2 regions of the Faecalibacterium sp. An58 genome follow, and region 2 is predicted to be linked to the other one. Evidence: riboswitches for the same ligand, from Rfam matches in the RefSeq annotation. Region 2 holds a riboswitch; the other holds the start of a gene.
What was found. Region 2 has a riboswitch for FMN ahead of B5G12_RS00610 (ECF transporter S component). Riboswitches for the same ligand answer to the same signal wherever they lie in the genome.
Positions count from the first base shown of each region.

Region 1: another riboswitch for FMN. It lies ahead of B5G12_RS07600 (ECF transporter S component); the one in region 2 lies ahead of B5G12_RS00610 (ECF transporter S component).

Region 1 covers NZ_NFHX01000009.1:27,304-32,114, reverse strand. The annotation lists gene B5G12_RS07620 (SLC13 family permease) at 1-857, shown strand, start outside; gene B5G12_RS07615 (polysaccharide deacetylase family protein) at 978-1,802, opposite strand; tRNA gene B5G12_RS07610 (tRNA-Leu) at 1,968-2,050, shown strand; tRNA gene B5G12_RS07605 (tRNA-Arg) at 2,115-2,191, shown strand; FMN riboswitch at 2,346-2,462, shown strand; gene B5G12_RS07600 (ECF transporter S component) at 2,491-3,210, shown strand; gene B5G12_RS07595 (riboflavin kinase) at 3,219-3,917, shown strand; gene B5G12_RS07590 (C-GCAxxG-C-C family (seleno)protein) at 4,061-4,811, opposite strand, start outside.
Region 2 covers NZ_NFHX01000001.1:113,358-118,168, forward strand. The annotation lists gene B5G12_RS00590 (CarD family transcriptional regulator) at 1-218, shown strand, start outside; gene B5G12_RS00595 (GAP family protein) at 276-968, opposite strand; gene B5G12_RS00600 (CYTH domain-containing protein) at 1,157-1,645, opposite strand; gene B5G12_RS00605 (mechanosensitive ion channel family protein) at 1,668-2,765, opposite strand; FMN riboswitch at 2,927-3,049, shown strand; gene B5G12_RS00610 (ECF transporter S component) at 3,183-3,815, shown strand; gene B5G12_RS00615 (TetR/AcrR family transcriptional regulator) at 4,011-4,574, shown strand; gene B5G12_RS00620 (radical SAM/SPASM domain-containing protein) at 4,724-4,811, shown strand, end outside.

The DNA.
Region 1 (4,811 bases), on a different contig from region 2:
ATGATGTGTCGCTGCTCACCTTCGTGCCCTTTACCTTTGTGGTCCTGAACAGTCTGGGCGCCGAGGCGCGGGAAAAACTGATCCTGCCGGTGGTGTGTATGCAGACCATCGCGGCCAACCTGGGCAGTATGCTGACCCCCATCGGCAACCCCCAGAACCTCTATCTGTATGGCCGCAGCGGCATGGGGATGGGCGCCTTTGTGGCCCTGATGCTGCCCTATACGCTGGCCTCGCTGGCGCTGCTGGCCGGCTGGGCGGTGTGGCTCTGCCGGGGCGGCAGCCCGGTCCGCAAGGGGACCGGCGGCCCCTTCCTGGCCCCGCAGCAGAGCGTTGCAGCGGACGGGCGGATCATCTGGATGGATGCGGCCCTGTTCGTGGTCTGCCTGCTGGCGGTGGTGCGGGTGCTGCCCTATCCGGTGGCGTTTGGAGCGGTGCTGGCGGCCACGCTGCTGGCGGACCGGGCCACGTTGGGCCGGGTGGATTACTCCCTGCTGCTGACCTTTGTGGCATTTTTTATCTTTATCGGAAACCTGGGCCGGGTGGAGGCTTTTTCGGACTGGCTGCGGCAGATCATCGCCGGACGGGAGGTGCTGGTGGCGGTACTGGCCTCCCAGGTCACCAGCAATGTGCCGGCGGCGCTGCTGCTGTCCGGTTTTACCCAGGATGTGCAGGCCCTTATCATCGGCACCAACCTGGGCGGTCTGGGTACCCTCATCGCGTCGATGGCCAGCCTGATCTCCTACCGGCAGATCGCCCGGGAGGAGCCGGCAGGGAAGGGGCGTTATTTTGCCCTGTTCACCTTGTCCAATCTGCTCTTTTTGGCGGTGCTGCTGGGGCTGTGGGCCATCCTGGCTTAGGATGGACCGGTAACGCCCTTCTGCCAGAAAGACATAGCAGCAAAGAACGCCGGGCTGTCTGTGGGCAGTCCGGCGTTCTTTGCGCTGCAGGGGGAGGGCGGCGGGCGGATGCAGCTCCTTTCAGCCGGTTCTGCTGTACAGCTGGGATACGGTGCAGAAGGTATAGCCGTTTTCCTTGTACCAGCGGATGATAGCGGGCAGCGCCTGGGCGGTGGTGGCCGTGGTGGCCGAATCGTGCATCAAAACCACACACCGGTCCAGCCCCTGGCTGCCCTCGGTCACATTGCGGCAGACTGCGTCGGCCGAGAGCTTTTGGCCGGTGGCATCTTCGGCACAGACGTTCCAATCCACCCAGCGCAGGCCCTGCTGCTCGGCCTGCTCCTTGAGCTGCTGCATGATGCCGCTGCCGCCGTATTTGTGGCTGACCGTGTTGGTGCTGCCCCCAGGGAACCGCAGGCAGCGGAGTTCTTCGGCGTCCACATAGGGGGCCAGGCGCTGACGCAGCAACTCGATGTCGGCCCAAAAGGCGTCGGCACTGCGGTAGATGTCGCTGTACTTATGGGAGGCGGAATGCAGGGCGATCTCATGACCCGCCTGCTGGGCCTGCTGCACCAGGGGCAGGTACGATTCGTTGGATTCGCTGGCCACTACAAAAAAGGTGGCGGGCACTCCTTCCGCAGCCAGAGCCTCCAGTACGGCGGGGGTGGTGCGGCTGGGGCCGTCATCGAAGGTCAGGCAGACCAGGCGCTGGGGCAGGGGCTGGCTTTGCGGCGGCGACGGCTGAGAGATGGCTGCGGGAAGAAGGCGGACACTGGGCGCCGGGGTCTTCCCGGCAGAGGAACGCGCCGACAGCGCCGCGCCCAGGGCAAACCCTGCTGCTGCACAGACGGCGCCCAGAAGAAGGCAGCACGCCGCAAAACGCCCTTTGGCAAATGAAAACTGCATACCAAAAGCCTCCTTATAAAAAGATCCAGTATCAGGATATGAAGGAAAGAAAATTCTATGAAAGCCTATAAAATCGCTTTCACGCCTTGACTTTGCGCCGGCGGTGTGATATTATAATCAAGCAGTTCAGCGCACGGTGCTTTGACAGCACCGCAAGACAGATATGCGAGGGTGGCGGAACTGGCAGACGCGCACGTTTGAGGTGCGTGTGGGTAACCTTGAGGGTTCAAATCCCTTCCCTCGCACCACAACGGGTGCTCTTGCAGCGTCAGCTGCAAGGACACTCGTTTTATTGTAATAAACAGCGACTTTGTCTTCGTAGCTCAGCTGGATAGAGCACTCGCCTCCTAAGCGAGGGGCCGGCAGTTCGAATCTGCCCGAGGACGCCACAAGACGCAAAAAGCCCGCCGGCAATCTGCCGGCGGGCTTTTTGCTGCCATTGCGGTGTCAGGCTATATGGGCTTCCGAAATGTTTCCGAAATCCGCGCAAGCTATTGCAGGAGTCCGGCATAAGAGATATTCTTGGAATGTACAACTGAATAGAAATGTCTTCGGGGCAGGGTGAAATTCCCGATTGGCGGTAAAGTCCGCGAGCGTGAAAGCGCATGATTTGGTGCGAGTCCAAAACCAACAGTACAGTCTGGATCAAAGAAGATGCATAGGACTCGCGAAACAGAAGCGCAATGTTTTGCGTTCTATCAATGGTTTGACACCCGAAAGGCATTTCCTTTTGGGTGCTGTTTTTGTGAGGGAGGAAGTTTATATGAATGGTAAAACAAAAAAGATCACGGCAGTCGGTATGCTGTGTGCGATTACCTATGTGATCGTAGCTGTGGGGAGAATCCCCGTTGTGCTGTTTTTGCGATACGATCCGTCGGACGTTGTCGTTACTTTGGGCGGGCTGATTTGGGGACCAATGACGGCTTGTATCGTATCGGTTCTTGTGGCAGTGATTGAGATGATAACGGTCAGCGACACAGGTATCTTGGGATGCATCATGAATATTGTTCAAACCCTTTCTTTTGCCTGTACTGCTTCTGTCATTTACAAGAAAAAACGAACTCTATACGGCGCAGTGATCGGTCTTTTTATCGGGTGCGCAGCTATGGTGTCGGTCATGATGCTGTGGAATTATCTCGTTACACCGATTTATATGGGATACCCAAGAGAGGCGGTCGCAAAATTGCTTCTTCCGGTATTTCTTCCGTTCAATTTACTGAAAAGTGTGTTGAACGCGGCCATAACATTTTTGCTGTATAAACCGGTCGTTACTGCTTTGAGAAAAAGCGGCTATGTTGCAGCAGAAAAAGAGACGGTCCATCAAAAACGAAACGGGCTGATTTTACTTGCAGTGCTGACGATTGTTACTTGCGTTTTGGTTATCTTGTCCATGAAGGGCATGATATGAGGAAAGCCATGAAGGAAAAGAAAGATAGGGAAGCTGTTTATACGATAACAGGCGTCGTCGTGCATGGCAGGGGAATTGGAAAACACGTCGGCACGCCTACTGCCAACCTGCAAATGGAAGGGCACGATACCGCACTTGAAACTGGCGTATATGTGTCGAAAGTTTTGTTGAACTGCCATACATATTATGGTGTTACCCATATCGGAACACGACCCACGCTTGACAACGACAAAAACATTTCGATCGAGACGCACATCTTGGATTTTGACAATGATATATACGGATGTGCTGTAACGGTCTGCCTGTATGAAAAACTGAGAGAAGTCAGAAAATTTGATGATTTATCTGCACTGATGGAACAAGTGCAAGCGGACCGATTCCTGGCAAGAAAATACTGGGGCTTGGACCAGATAAACTGCGCCTTATATATGGATGTAAAAAGACATTGTGCCATGCTGGGCGGACAGGAAATATACCTGTCGGTCAATGAATTTGGGGTGCTTTATTTGCTGTATGCATTCCCTCAAACTACCTTTACAAAGGAGGAGATCTACCAAAAGATTTGGCGCGAACCTGCCAACGATCATTTGCACGCGGTAGAAAACACGATCTTCCAGATAAGGAAAAAATTGAAGCCATATGCCAAAGAACATGAATATATCAAAACAGTGATTGGGTATGGGTATAGATTCTATCCCGCTCAGTAAAACCGCCGCTCCGCTCACCCCTGTGCGCCGCCAAAACAAAATGCAGGGACCCCTTCACAAGCCTGTGCTGGGGTCTCTGCATTTTTGAGAAAGAAAAATCGATTCACGCCGTGGGTGTACGGCGGTAAAGCTGTGTCAGGAGATCAGGTGCCGATCTTGGAGAGGGCGTCGTTCACGGCCTCCATGATGCCCTTGCTGGAGAAGGTGGCGCCGGCGGCTGCATCGACTTCCGTGGACTGTGCCGCGATGATGGCGTCGGGGATGGTCTCGAAGGCGGGATCGGAAACGCCTGCGGTCTCGCCGTGGGACAGCACTTCGATCTTGCTGATCTGGTCGCCGTCCATGGTGACCTTGACGCGGATGGTGCCGCCAAAGCCTTCGCCCTCGCCAATGTATTCGTTGTCAGCCAGGGTCTCCTCGGGGGCGGGCTCTGCGGGAGCGGCTTCCATGTAACCAAAGTGGACGTTCAGCAGTTCGGCGGTCTTTTTGGCAACGTCGCCGCTGACGCCGCCGCAGCGGGCCAGTCTCCGCGGATCGCTCATCTCGGTGATGCCGGCTGCGGCCATGAAAGCGGTGACGCTGTCGGCGCAGTTCACGGTTTTGGCGATGGTGGGAGTCTCCGCCGTGATCTCGGGCTGATAGATGGGCAGATTGGTGGAAGTGTACCAGTTGAACAGCTCTTTGGTGATGGCAGAGGCGTCATCCGGGGCGCACATCAGGCCGATGATGGCGGCCGCACCGCCCAGAGAGCCGCACAGGGAGCTGGCGCCATAGCCGGTCTTGCCGTTGACAAACATTTCAGCGGGGATGGCGGTGTAGGGGAAACCCACTTTCTCCTGCAGCTCGGTCAGCAGGGCGTTGGTCACCGCGTAGCAGCAGCCGTTCTCATAGAAA
Region 2 (4,811 bases):
GCTGCGCCGATTTGATCCGGCTGACCATGTCCATCCACACCAAAAAGAGGGATCTGGCCAGCCAGAAAAAGAAATTCGGCCGGGTGGACGAGCATTTCATGAAGCGGGCCGAGGACAGCCTGAACGGGGAGTTTGCCATCGCGCTGGGCATCCCCCGGGAGGAAGTGCCGGGGTATATTTCCCGGCGGATCGCCGCCCTCGCCCCCGCCAAAAGCTGACCCAAAAAAAGCCCGCCATTGAGGCGGGCTTTTCTCTTTCATGTTTATGGCGGGCTGTCACAGCAGCTGGGGGCCGCCGTACCAGATCAGCGCGGCGCCGGCCAGGCTGACGGCGCCCGGTATGATGTAGGAGGAGACTTTGCTCAGGACCTGCTCCAGCTTGTGGATGGCGGCAGTGCCGTGCAGCCGGTTGTAGCCGAAATAGAGCAGCATCAGGGGCAGGCAATAGACAAAGGTGTAGAGAAGGATGAACAGCAGCACCAGCAAAAAGGGCAGGTGATACCCGGCCAGCAGGGCCAGGAAGCCGAAGTAGGGCAGGGCGCTGGTCAGTTCCAGCAGGCAGAACACCACGCCCATCACAAAGAGGGAGAAGGGGTTCAGCTGGGCGGGCTGTTTGGGGCTGTCCGCCTCTGCCTCGGGAGCGGCTCCGGCCAGGGAGAGCCGGCGGGTGCGGATGATGAGGCGCAGGCCGACGGTCAGGCACCCCAGCCCCAGCAGCAGGGCCGAGCCATACAGCTGGGTGGGCCAGTTGCCGGCGGCCCAATCCAGCAGGCGAGCCAGCTGGGCGGCGATGCCGTAGTAGACGGCCAGGCCCAGCAGGGTGTTGGTCAGGAATCCGCCCATGGTAAAGAACCAGGTATCACTCTTTTTGCGGGCGGAAGCGAGCAGCAGCATATACTGGGCGATGGCGGTGGGATTCAGGCTGTCAAAAAAGCTGGCGGTCAGGGTGGTGCCGATCAAAAGCCACATAGTTCTCCTCCTTGCAGGTGCTGTGGTCGGGGCCTTGGTGTACAACCGAAAAAGGGCAGAAAAAAACGCCTTGGACCATCCCTCCTTCAAAGGCCTACAGAGGGCGGCAAGGCGTTTACCCGGCGGTAAATCATTCAGAACGGGGTCAGTATAGCAAACCGTGCGGGAAAAGTCAAGGGGCGGATCGCTCAGGTGCGGGTGCGCTCCCAATAGGCGCCCATGCTCTGGCCCGGCTGGCCGGTCACCTCGTCGGACAGGTAGCCGGACAGGCCGCAGGGAGCGGGGTCCCACTGCCGGGCGGCGGTCACGGTGGGGTATTCGATCTCGGCGTACCAGAAGGCGCCGGGCTGGCCGGCATCCACATGGTTCACCTCCAGATGGCAGCCGTCGGGCAAAAGATAGGTGCGGCGCAGCTTTTCGATCAGGGGCTTTGCGATGATCCGGGCGGCCAGCTGGTCAAACAGTTTCTTTTCGATGGGCTGTTCGATCTCCTCCCGGGCCAGGCCCCCTGCCGACTTGAAGCAGAGGATATAGCGGGTGGGGCCGCCGGTCTTGGCCTCCTCCCGGATCCGGACGGTGGGCTGTACGCTGATATAGCCCTGCCGCATCCGGAACTCCTCTACCAGGGGCAGGCCGTCGGGCCAGCCCTCCACCATCCATTTGCGTTCGATCTCCATAGCGCAGGTCCTCCTTTCAGGTTCAGTTTTTGTTTTCCACCGGCTTGATATACACGCTGGTGGAGGGGAAAGCGAAATCCAGCCCGTCGGCCCGCACCACATCCATCAGATCCAGGTTCAGGTCGTTGCGCATCCGGTAGAAGGTGCCGGCGTCGGGGGTGCGCACATAGGCCGAGACCAGCAGGTCGATGCTGGAGGCCCCGAATCCGCTGACCTCCACGATCACCGAATCCTCGTAGGTGTAGGGGCTGGCCTTGAGCATGGCCCGCAGGTCCTCCATCAGCTTTTCCAGCTGGGCGCGGGTGGCGCTGTACTCCACCCCCAAAGTGAAGCGATACAGCCGCTTGGTCCGCTCGGTGCCGTTGTTGACGGTGGAGCCGCAGACGTTGCTGTTGGTGAGGATATAGAGGGAGTTGTCCAGGGCCCGCACCCGGGTGGAGCGGAAACTGATGTCCTCCACCGTGCCCTCGATGTCCCCCACGACGATCCAGTCGCCGATCTGGAAGGGGCGCTCGATGAGGATCATCAGCCCGCCGAACAGGTTGCTGGCGGTGTCCTGGGCGGCCAGGGAGATGGTCAGGCCAAAGAGGCCGGCGCTGGTGATGATGCCCGACACCGGCAGGCCCAGCTCCTGGGCAGCCATCAGGATGCCCAAAAGGATGATCACTACTTTGTAGACTTTCACCAGGACGTTCTGCAGCGTCTTGCTGGTGCGGATCTCATCCCGGGAGGTGGTGAGCAGCAGGCTGGTCAGCTCGGAGGCGCCGTACAGGCCCCAGCTCAGCAGCAGGATGCAGAAAAACCGGTAAAGCGTCAAAAACAGCGGGCGGGCGGGCACCGTGCCCCAGGGCAGGGAGACAAGGCCCAGATACAGCCCGGTGAGGAGGGCGGCATAGGCCGCAGGCCGGACGAAGCTGCCCAGCAGGATGCTCACGGCCCGGGAGGGCCAGTGGATGTGGAGCAGCCGGGGGAACAGCCACCGGGACAGCCAGCGACTGACCAGCCATCCCGCCAGCGCCAGCAGGACGGCGCAGGCGCACCGGGCCGCAAAGGCGGGAAGGCCTTCCAGCAAAAGGGCGCCCCCCAGGGAAAAGCTCAGGTCTTGTATCTGAAAAAGCATGATGGTTCCTTTCTTTGAGGGTTGGTTCGGGCGGATGGGACAAATTCAGCCCCTTTATTCTAGCATAGATCGGCCCCGCAGGCAAACCCCTGCCGGGGAAAAGTATGACTTCCGTTTTCCCTCTTGCTTTTTCCCAGCTTTATGCTATACTATGGGCAGAAAGTTCGTTTCGGGGCGGGGTGAGATTCCCCACCGGCGGTAGAGCCCGCGACCACTTTGCTGCAAAGTGCTGACCCGGTGTGATTCCGGGGCCGACAGTATAGTCTGGATGGAAGAGACGATGAACAGTTGATTTTTGACTTGTCATTGCGCCCTGTTGTACCATTTTGGTAGGACAGGGCGTTTTCTGTTTATCTTCCGGAAAGGAGCTTTCCCCACTATTTTTGATCGGGGCGCTGCCCCGGGGAGGTAACGACAATGCAAGCAAACACACAGACCACACCCATCCGCACCGGCGACCGGGACCGCATCCGCAAGCTGACGGTGACAGCCATGCTGTCCGCCGTGGCTTTCGTGCTGATGTTTTTGGATTTCCCCATCCCCATGATCATGCCCTCTTTTGTGCAGATGGACTTTTCCGACCTGCCTGAGCTGCTGGGCGCCTTTGCACTGGGCCCGGTGTACGGCGTGCTGATCAGCCTGCTGAAGAACCTGATCCACCTGCTGCTGGCTTCCTCCACCAATGGCGTGGGCGAGCTGTGCAACTTCCTGTTCGGCGCCGTGTTCGCCTTTGTGGCCGGCTTTGTGTACCAGCGCCGCAAGACCCGCGCCGGCGCCGTGCTGGGCGCCGTGCTGGGCTCGCTGGCCATGGCGGTGATCAGCGTCCCCCTGAACTATTTCCTGACCTATCCTGCCTATGTGGTGCTGTACGGTATGCCGATGGAGACCATCCTGGGGATGTACCAGGCCATCCTGCCCTCGGCGGACAGCCTGATCAAGTGCCTGGTCATCTTCAATATGCCCTGGACCCTGGCCAAGGGCCTGCTGGATGCAGCGCTGTGCATGCTGATCTACAAGCCCCTGTCTCCCATCCTGCACGGCCGCCGCTGAGCCGGTCCCTGGCCGTTCCGTTTTGAACCAAAGCGCCCCGCCGGTCTTAATGCCGGCGGGACTTTTTTGTTTTTTTTGAGAAATGATAAAACTTTCGTTACATTTTTGCGCTATACTGCGCTTGGATGGGCAGTGCGCCTGTCTGTGTGGGAAAGAGTTGCCATGCCAAGCATGGCGGAAAGGAGCGTGATCGGGATGGCGCAGACGACAAAGCGGGCCCTGGCGGCGTCGCTCAAGGAGCTGCTGCTGCAAAAACCCTTCCATAAAATCACCATCAGTGACATCACCCAGCACTGCGGGGTCAACCGGATGACCTTTTACTATCATTTCCATGATATCTACGACCTGGCCAACTGGACCTTTGAAGAGGATGCGGCGCGCCTGCTGAGCGGCAGGATGTCCGCCCAGGACTGGCGGGACGGTTTTCTGGCCATTTTGCAGGAGCTGCGCAAAAACCGGCAGATGATCCTGAATGTCTGCCGGTCGGTGGACCGGCAGACGCTGGACCGGTATCTGTGCAAGGCCATGTGCCGGCTGCTGAACGGGGTGCTGGACGAGATGCCTGGCGGCAGGGATCTGAGCCAGGAGGACCGGGACTTCATCGTGAGCTTTTATGCCCATGCCATCACCGGCATCATCCTGGAGTGGGCCGACAGCGGCCTGAAGGAAGAGCCGGAGGCCCTGGCCCGCCGCACCGACAGGCTGTGCCTGTGCAGCATCGATCGGGTGATCGAAACATTTCTTCGGGAAGAAGGGTGAACCGGTTTGAATCAAGTAGGCCGCTGTGATGCAAAAAGCATCACGGCGGCTTTTTTGTTCATGGAAGTTCCCGACCCTCTGCGCCTATACTGTGTGCATCCCCGTTACGCATAAAAATGGAGTAGAAAACAGACAGAGGAGGCAGTAGGATGACTACCGCGATCAACACGCTTTCCCACAAGATGCAGCGCGCCGCCGCCGGGACCCTCATCGACATGGCCCTGGGCTATGCCGCCA